2 regions of the Vreelandella indica genome follow, and region 1 is predicted to be linked to the other one. Evidence: predicted binding sites of a transcription regulator. Region 1 holds the regulator's gene; the other holds the start of a gene.
What was found. The regulator LexA, encoded in region 1, represses DNA repair genes until DNA is damaged. The targets are predictions, from matches to a motif close to TACTGTNTANNTANACAGTA.
Positions count from the first base shown of each region.

Region 2: the regulator LexA is predicted to act here: its motif matches at 2,201-2,220, upstream of V8L71_RS04775 (LexA family protein).

Region 1 is NZ_JBANSO010000017.1:57,698-61,429, forward strand. It holds gene purU (formyltetrahydrofolate deformylase) at 1-380, shown strand, start outside; gene V8L71_RS12965 (energy-coupling factor ABC transporter permease) at 405-1,076, shown strand; gene lexA (transcriptional repressor LexA) at 1,086-1,766, opposite strand; gene V8L71_RS12975 (TetR/AcrR family transcriptional regulator) at 2,036-2,713, shown strand; gene V8L71_RS12980 (L,D-transpeptidase) at 2,691-3,227, shown strand; gene nagZ (beta-N-acetylhexosaminidase) at 3,292-3,732, shown strand, end outside.
Region 2 is NZ_JBANSO010000005.1:63,485-67,216, reverse strand. It holds gene V8L71_RS04785 (sodium ion-translocating decarboxylase subunit beta) at 1-1,028, shown strand, start outside; gene V8L71_RS04780 (IMPACT family protein) at 1,131-1,748, opposite strand; gene V8L71_RS04775 (LexA family protein) at 1,748-2,152, opposite strand; gene ccmA (cytochrome c biogenesis heme-transporting ATPase CcmA) at 2,350-2,997, shown strand; gene ccmB (heme exporter protein CcmB) at 3,084-3,732, shown strand, end outside.

The sequences.
Region 1 (3,732 bases):
TCGATAGTGCACGTGCTGATTGCGTCGTGCTGGCGCGTTATATGCAAATTCTGCCGCCTGACCTGTGCGCACGCTATGCAGGGCGGGTGATTAATATTCATCACAGTTTTTTACCCTCTTTCGCTGGGGCGAAGCCCTACCACCAGGCATATCAGCGCGGAGTGAAGCTGATTGGCGCCACCTGCCACTATGTTACCGAGGAACTCGACGCGGGCCCGATTATCGAACAGGATATTCATCGCGTTAGCCACTGCCATACCCCAACCGATCTAGTCCGCTTTGGGCGTGATGTTGAAAAAGCCGTTCTCGCACGCGGTTTACGCTGGCATCTTGAGGATCGGGTTTTAGTGCATGGCAACAAGACCGTGGTGTTTAGCTAACGCTCGATAATGTGAGAAGCCGCTATGTCGTTCGCACAAAGTGTACTGGCGCCCTGGGCGCTGATATTCACCTCGCTACTCTCGTTAGGCGTAGTGGTGTGGGCTCTTTGGCGGCGGCCCTGGCAAGTGCTACTGGAAGACGCTGCTCTTCAGCACCGTTGGTTAGGCGCAACGCTGGCAGTGGCGCTGATGTGGCAGCTACGCGCTCAGGCGGTCGACTGGCTAACGCTGCATCTCGTCTTTACGGTATTGATGACACTCGTGTTTAAAGCGCCATTAGCGCTGATCAGCAATATACTCATTAATGTGGCAATGGTAATTATCGGCCGCAATGAGTGGACGCTACTGGGGGCGAATGTACTGGTAACGGGCATTGTTCCGGCTGCCATTATTGGCACAGTGTGGCGGCTGGTAGATCGCCGCCTGCCGGATAACCTGATGGTGTTTTTATTTGCCTGTGGGTTTTTTGGGGCGGCGTTGGCAACATTAGGGGCAGGGCTGGCTGCCGTGCTGCTGATTATCGTGGCAGGCACAGACCCTAACGCTATCTATCTTGCCCAGGAGTATGCACGCTTCTTACCTCTACTAATGCCTTCAGAGGCGTTTATTACCGGGATGCTGCTGAGTATTCTGCTGGTCTATCATCCTAACTGGGTGGCCACCTTTAATGACCACCGCTATATCGACATGCAGTAATGACGGTGGTTAGCCCAGTGCTTGGCCATTACCGCCACGAATGACGCCAACGCCGACACCTTCGATGTCGAGTGACTGTGAACGCAGATCGATTTCAATCGGCGCAAAGTCTGCATTTTCCGCAAATAGCGTTACTTGGTGGCCCTGACGTTTGAAGCGCTTAACGGTTACTTCATCATCCAGGCGCGCAACGACAATCTGGCCATCGCGCACCCGCTCGGTACGGTGAACTGCCAATAAATCACCTTCTAAAATACCGATATCCTTCATCGAAAGGCCTCGCACACGCAGCAAATAATCGGCTTTAGGAGTGAAGTACTCGGCTGGCAGAGGGCAATAACGGTCAATATGCTCAGCAGCTAGGATAGGGCTCCCGGCGGCTACTTCGCCAATCACCGGTAGGCCAGCAGGCGAGGCTTCAATATTGGCAGCGGGTAACGCGCTTGCGGTGATGTCTACTAACTCCTGGGGCTCTTGATTGGGTAGGCGAATACCGCGTGACGTATTGCGAATAATGCGAATAGCGCCTTTACGCTCAAGCGCGCGCAGGTGCTCTTCCGCGGCGTTAGGTGAGCGGAACCCCAGTGCTTTCGCAATTTCAGCACGGGTCGGAGGGTAGCCAAATTCGCCCATGGTCTTAACAATAAAATCAAATACGTGCTGTTGGCGAGCGGTTAGCGGACGCGACATACCAGACTCCAAAAATAGTGAATAGACAGTAACAAATTAAATGTCGACTTAATCGGTAAGTGGTTAAGTATACAGTATGTTCCTCTGTCCAGTACATGTCTTGTCAACCCCCTCTCTAGAAAGGCCCCCGAATTTTTCCTAATCGTTTTAAACTAAGCTTCTACTCATATAGACAGCCATATTTCATCAGAAAATCAAGCGTTGAGCCCACCAGCGATATGGCATAGTATTTTGCTATGTTTTAAACACTCGTTTCCCCGGAGAGCGGCATGGCTCAATCTGATACGGTAACTCGAATACTCGACACCGCGGAAGTGCTGTTTGCTGAGCGAGGTTTTGCTGAAACATCGCTGCGCAACATCACTAGCAAAGCGCGCGTCAATTTAGCGGCGGTGAATTACCATTTTGGTTCCAAAAAAGCCTTAATTCAGGCCGTGTTTTCACGCTATCTGGACCCGTTCACCCAGCGTTTTCATACTGCGCTTGATGAACTTGAAGCCCAGCATGCAGGGCGCGTTATTCCGTTGGAAACGCTACTCGAAACCATGGCGACCACCGTGCTGGCTGTGCCTGCCGAGCGCAACAGTTTAAAGGTGTTTATGCGCTTGCTGGGCCTTGCCTATAGCCAAGCGCAGGGGCATCTTAGGCGTCATATTCAGCAAGAGTATGGTGATGTGTTTACCCGCTTCACCGAGTTAGTGCGTCAAGCCACGCCCGACTTGCCTGACGCGGAACGCTTTTGGCGGCTACACTTTATGCTTGGTACGGTGATTTTTACGCTTTCAGGCCTTGATGCACTGCGCGATATCGCTGAAAAGGATTATCAAGAGCAGGTCACCGTGCGGGATTTGGTTAGGCGGTTGCGCCCAGTAGTGGTGGCTGCCATGAATGCACCGTTGCCCCCAGCACTTGAAGAAGGAAAATATGCGAACGCCCAAGCTCGCTGAGCTTCCCCCTGTAGAGGACATCTGGTTGGAAATCGATACCACACAGCAGCAGCTACGCTGTTGGCGAGGGCCTAAGGTGCTGCATGAGTGTGAGATATCGTCTGGCCTCGCGGGCATTGGTGAGCACAATGGTAGTGGCAAAACACCCCATGGTTGGCACTATATAAGAGCCGCGATTGGCAGCGGGATGCCTGATAATGCGGTATTCCGTGGTCGTCGCTGGACGGGTGAGGAATTTTCTCCTGCGCTAGCTGAAGCATATCCGAAGCGGGATTGGATTTTGACCCGCATCCTGTGGCTATGCGGATTAGAAAAAGGCGTGAACCGTGGTGGACAGGTCGATTCACAGCGTCGCTATATTTATCTTCATGGTACGCCACCTGATCAGCCCATGGGCGTTGCTGCATCCCACGGATGTATTCGTTTACGCAATAGTGATTTGCTCTATATCTTTTCGTTAGCGTTACCAGGTACCCCCGTTTGGCTGCACGGCGGTCGTCAGTCGTTTGACTAATCTGTTTTGACACCGCTAGACGATCGTCTAGAATCACCGCCTCTTTTTTAATGGACCTATCACGATGACTCAACCGTTAGGCCCGGTCATGCTCGACCTTGAAGGCCCGAAATTAACGGCCGCAGAAAAGCGCTTGCTGCTAGAACCGGTGGTAGGGGGCGTTATTCTGTTTGCCCGCAATGTCGAGAACGGCTACCAAGTACGCCAGCTCTGCAGCGATATTCGACGTGAGCGTGCGGACTTATTGCTTGCCGTTGATCAAGAGGGTGGCCGCGTTCAGCGTATTAAAGAAGGGATGACGCGTCTTCCTGCCATGGCTCGCATTGGTGAATGTTATAGCGCCAACCCCGATGATGGTCTTGCGCTCGCAAAAGATGCTGGCTGGCTATTGGGCATGGAAATGGCCGCCTGCGGTTTGGATTTTAGCTTTGCTCCGGTACTGGATGTCGAAAGCGGCATCTCAAGTGTTATTGGAGACCGAAGTTTTAGCCGCGATCCCCAGCAT
Region 2 (3,732 bases), on a different contig from region 1:
GTGAGTCCCTTAAGGTAATCGCCCATGATGCTGCGGCGCCAGATCAGGTTCGTGCCGCGCGAGATATCGCCATTGGCGTCGGCTACAGCGATGGCATGCTCTACAACTTCTACAAAGTTGCCATTGCCTCTGGTATCGCGCCGCTGATTATCTTTATGGGTGTCGGGGCAATGACCGACTTTGGCCCGCTGTTAGCCAATCCGCGCACGCTATTTTTAGGCGCCGCCGCCCAGTTTGGTATCTTTGCCACGCTGTTTGGCGCTGTGGTGCTTACCTCGATGGGCGTGATGGACTTCTCGCTTAATCAGGCAGCCGCCATTGGTATTATTGGTGGCGCCGACGGCCCAACGTCTATTTACGTTTCTAGCGTGCTGGCGCCTGAGCTATTGGGGGCGATTGCCGTGGCCGCCTACGCCTATATGGCGTTGGTGCCGCTGATTCAGCCGCCGATCATGCGTCTTTTGACGTCCCAGAAAGAGCGGGAAATCAAAATGACGCAGTTGCGGCCAGTGTCCAAGCTGGAAAAAGTGATCTTTCCGCTAATGCTGCTGATTCTGGTTGCCCTGTTTCTGCCTGATGCCGCGCCGCTGCTGGGGATGTTCTGTTTCGGTAACCTGATGCGCGAGTGCGGCGTGGTAGAGCGCTTATCGGATACTGCACAAAACGCCCTGATCAATATCGTGACGATAATCCTCGGCTTATCGGTGGGCTCCAAGCTAATGGCCGAGAGTTTCCTGGCGTTTGAGACCCTGGGGATATTAGGGCTGGGCATTGTGGCCTTTGGAATAGGCACCGCCGCGGGCGTATTGATGGCAAAGCTGATGAATTTAGTCAGCAAAATGCCCATCAATCCGTTAATTGGTGCTGCGGGTGTTTCTGCGGTGCCGATGGCGGCACGGGTTGCCAACAAAGTGGGCTTGGAAGCAAACCCGCATAACTTCCTGTTGATGCATGCCATGGGCCCCAACGTCGCAGGGGTTATTGGGTCGGCGGTCGCGGCTGGGGTAATGATTAAATACCTGGGCTAACGCAAAAAGAGTGAGAATACGAGCGCGGCGTACTGACAGGTTCAGTATGTCGCGTTTTTTTTGAAGGGCTTTTTTGAAGTGCTGATTCGAAGGGCTATCTAGCTAGCGAGTGAGAATATCGATAGCGCTCTTCAAGCGGTTTTCTAGCGGGGAAAGGTCAAATGGGTTGTCCCGTGGCCAGCCAATGGTCAGACGAACACCGTCGCCATCGTAATCCGCTTGCTCAATGGGGATAGCCTGCTCTTCGCACCAGGCGCGGGCAATCGCTTCGTTGGCAAAACCGAGCCGCAGGGTATAAAGATCGCGCTCGACCACTTCCTGGGTAGGTAGCGTCTCCAAAGCATGGCTAACCGCCTGGGCGTAAGCGCGGGCCAAGCCGCCGGTACCGAGCTTCGTGCCGCCAAAATAGCGGATCACCACGCAACCGATTTGACCTAATTGGCTGCCCTGCAGAACTTGATACATTGGGCGACCCGCGGTGCCGCCAGGTTCGCCATCATCAGAGAAGCCAATCAAATTTTGCTCGCCGGGTGGGCCAGCAATATAGGCCGTGCAGTGATGGCTCGCATTGGGATGCTCGGCTTTAGCCGCCGCCAGCATGCGAGTGAATGCATCAATATCTGAGGCGTGGCAGGTCCAGGTAATAAAGTGACTCTTTTCGACTTCGATGTCAGTGGTCTGCCAAGACGAAAGAGGGAGTTCCGGCACCCGGTAGCGCATTAATGCTCCGTGATAGTAGGCTTGTTTTGCAGGCCAGCTCTTGGATGAGATTCAACACCCATCACCATGCCGAGCACCTGAATATCACGGTTATGCAAAAAAAGCGCTGGCTGCAACGTATCCTCAGGCCATAGCTCTACGCCAAAGCGGCTGATCGAAAGTTGCTTCAAGACGATTTTTTGCTGGTTGATTTCGGCAACGGCGGTTTCTGTTTGGGCATCATGCTGATAACGCCGAATAATAATGACATCGCCATCGAACAAGTTGCAATCACGCATTGCGTTACCACGCACTTTAAGCGCATAGGTATTGCGACGGGTAATGCTAGGCGTTGGCGCATAGGTACGCGGAACCGAGCGTAAGTGGTTAGGCTTAACGGTAGGTGCTGCCATCGATATGGTCATTGAGAAATCTCCATTGCATGTTCTTTCATACAGTGGTTTTCAGTATAGACCTGTTTTTGCATACAGTGCTAGCAGTAATTGGTCTTACGCCATATTGATTGAGGTCATGCTGCGACCCAGCGCCGCATAGAGTGAGTGGCGAGAAACGGGCTTTCCGTGTAGAGTTCGACGCGAAATCAATGTGCCTGGAGAGACTCTTGAGCCTGTGTCTACAAGCCCGACAGCTGTCCTGCGAACGTGATGATCGCTCACTGTTTAAGGGGCTGGATCTCGATATTCGCAGCGGTGAAATCGTGCGAATTGAAGGGCCTAATGGCAGTGGTAAAACTAGCCTGCTTAAAATTCTCTCCGGGCAACTGAGCGACTATGAAGGCGAGCTGTTCTGGAATGGCGCTGCAATGCAGAGTGTCCGTGAACATTTTCTCGCTAATTTGCTCTATTTAGGACATGCCCCAGGCATCAAGTCTGGGCTATCCCCCTTAGAAAATTTAGCGTGGTATCAGGCGCTGAGTGGCGAGAGCAGTGGAGGACAGGGCCGCGGGGCACAAGAGGGCGAGGAGCAGCGCCTGGATGCCCTTGAACAGGTTGGCCTGGCAGGCTTTGAAGACGTGCCCGCCGGTCAACTCTCGGCAGGCCAGCAGCGCCGTGTGGCGCTGGCGCGATTGACGCTGACCCCCCGCGCGCTGTGGGTGCTAGACGAGCCCTTCACCGCCATTGATCGCCACGGTGTTGCAGCCCTTGAAAGGCAACTGATTAGGCATGCTCAAGCGGGCGGCTGCGTGCTAGTAACGACACACCACGAGTTAGCCGCGTCATCGCTGTTAAGACGCATAGCGCTGGGGTAGAGGAGACCGGATTGCAGGAAACAGGGTTGCAGAAAACAGGCTTGCACAGCTCTTCAGGTAGCTCTCTAAACGGATCAGACTCCGTCATGGATGCCCCTTCAGTGCCATTGCTTGAGCATCAGGGCGGGCTGATGATCGCGGTGAAGGCCACGTTGGTGCGTGATTTGACGCTGCTGCTGAGACGTCGCGGTGAAGTGCTCAATCCGCTGGTGTTTTTTGCTCTGGTGATCACCCTGTTTCCGATCGCTATTTCACCCGACCCGGAGCTGTTGGCGACGATTGCGCCAGGGTTGCTATGGGTGGCGGCACTGCTAGCCGCGCTGCTGTCGCTAGATAGCCTGTTTCGCAGCGACTATGACGACGGCAGCCTTGAGCAGCTGTTACTCGCCCCGCAGCCGCTGGCTGCATTAAGTGTGGCGAAAGTGGCGGTGCATTGGCTGCTGACCGGGCTGCCGTTGGCACTGATGGCACCACTGCTGGGCATTATGCTTGCACTGCCTGCGGGTAGCTACGCGGTGTTGGCGCTATCGCTGGCGCTGGGCACCGCGAGCTTGAGCCTGATTGGTGCCATTGGTGCGGCGTTAACCGTTGGGTTGGCGCGGGGCGGCGTATTGCTCTCGCTATTAGTGCTGCCGCTGTATATTCCGGTACTCATTTTTGGCGCAGGTGCCGTCCAGGCGGCTATTTTGGGCGACGGTGTCTCTGCGCACTTGGCTATCTTAGGCGCGCTGCTGG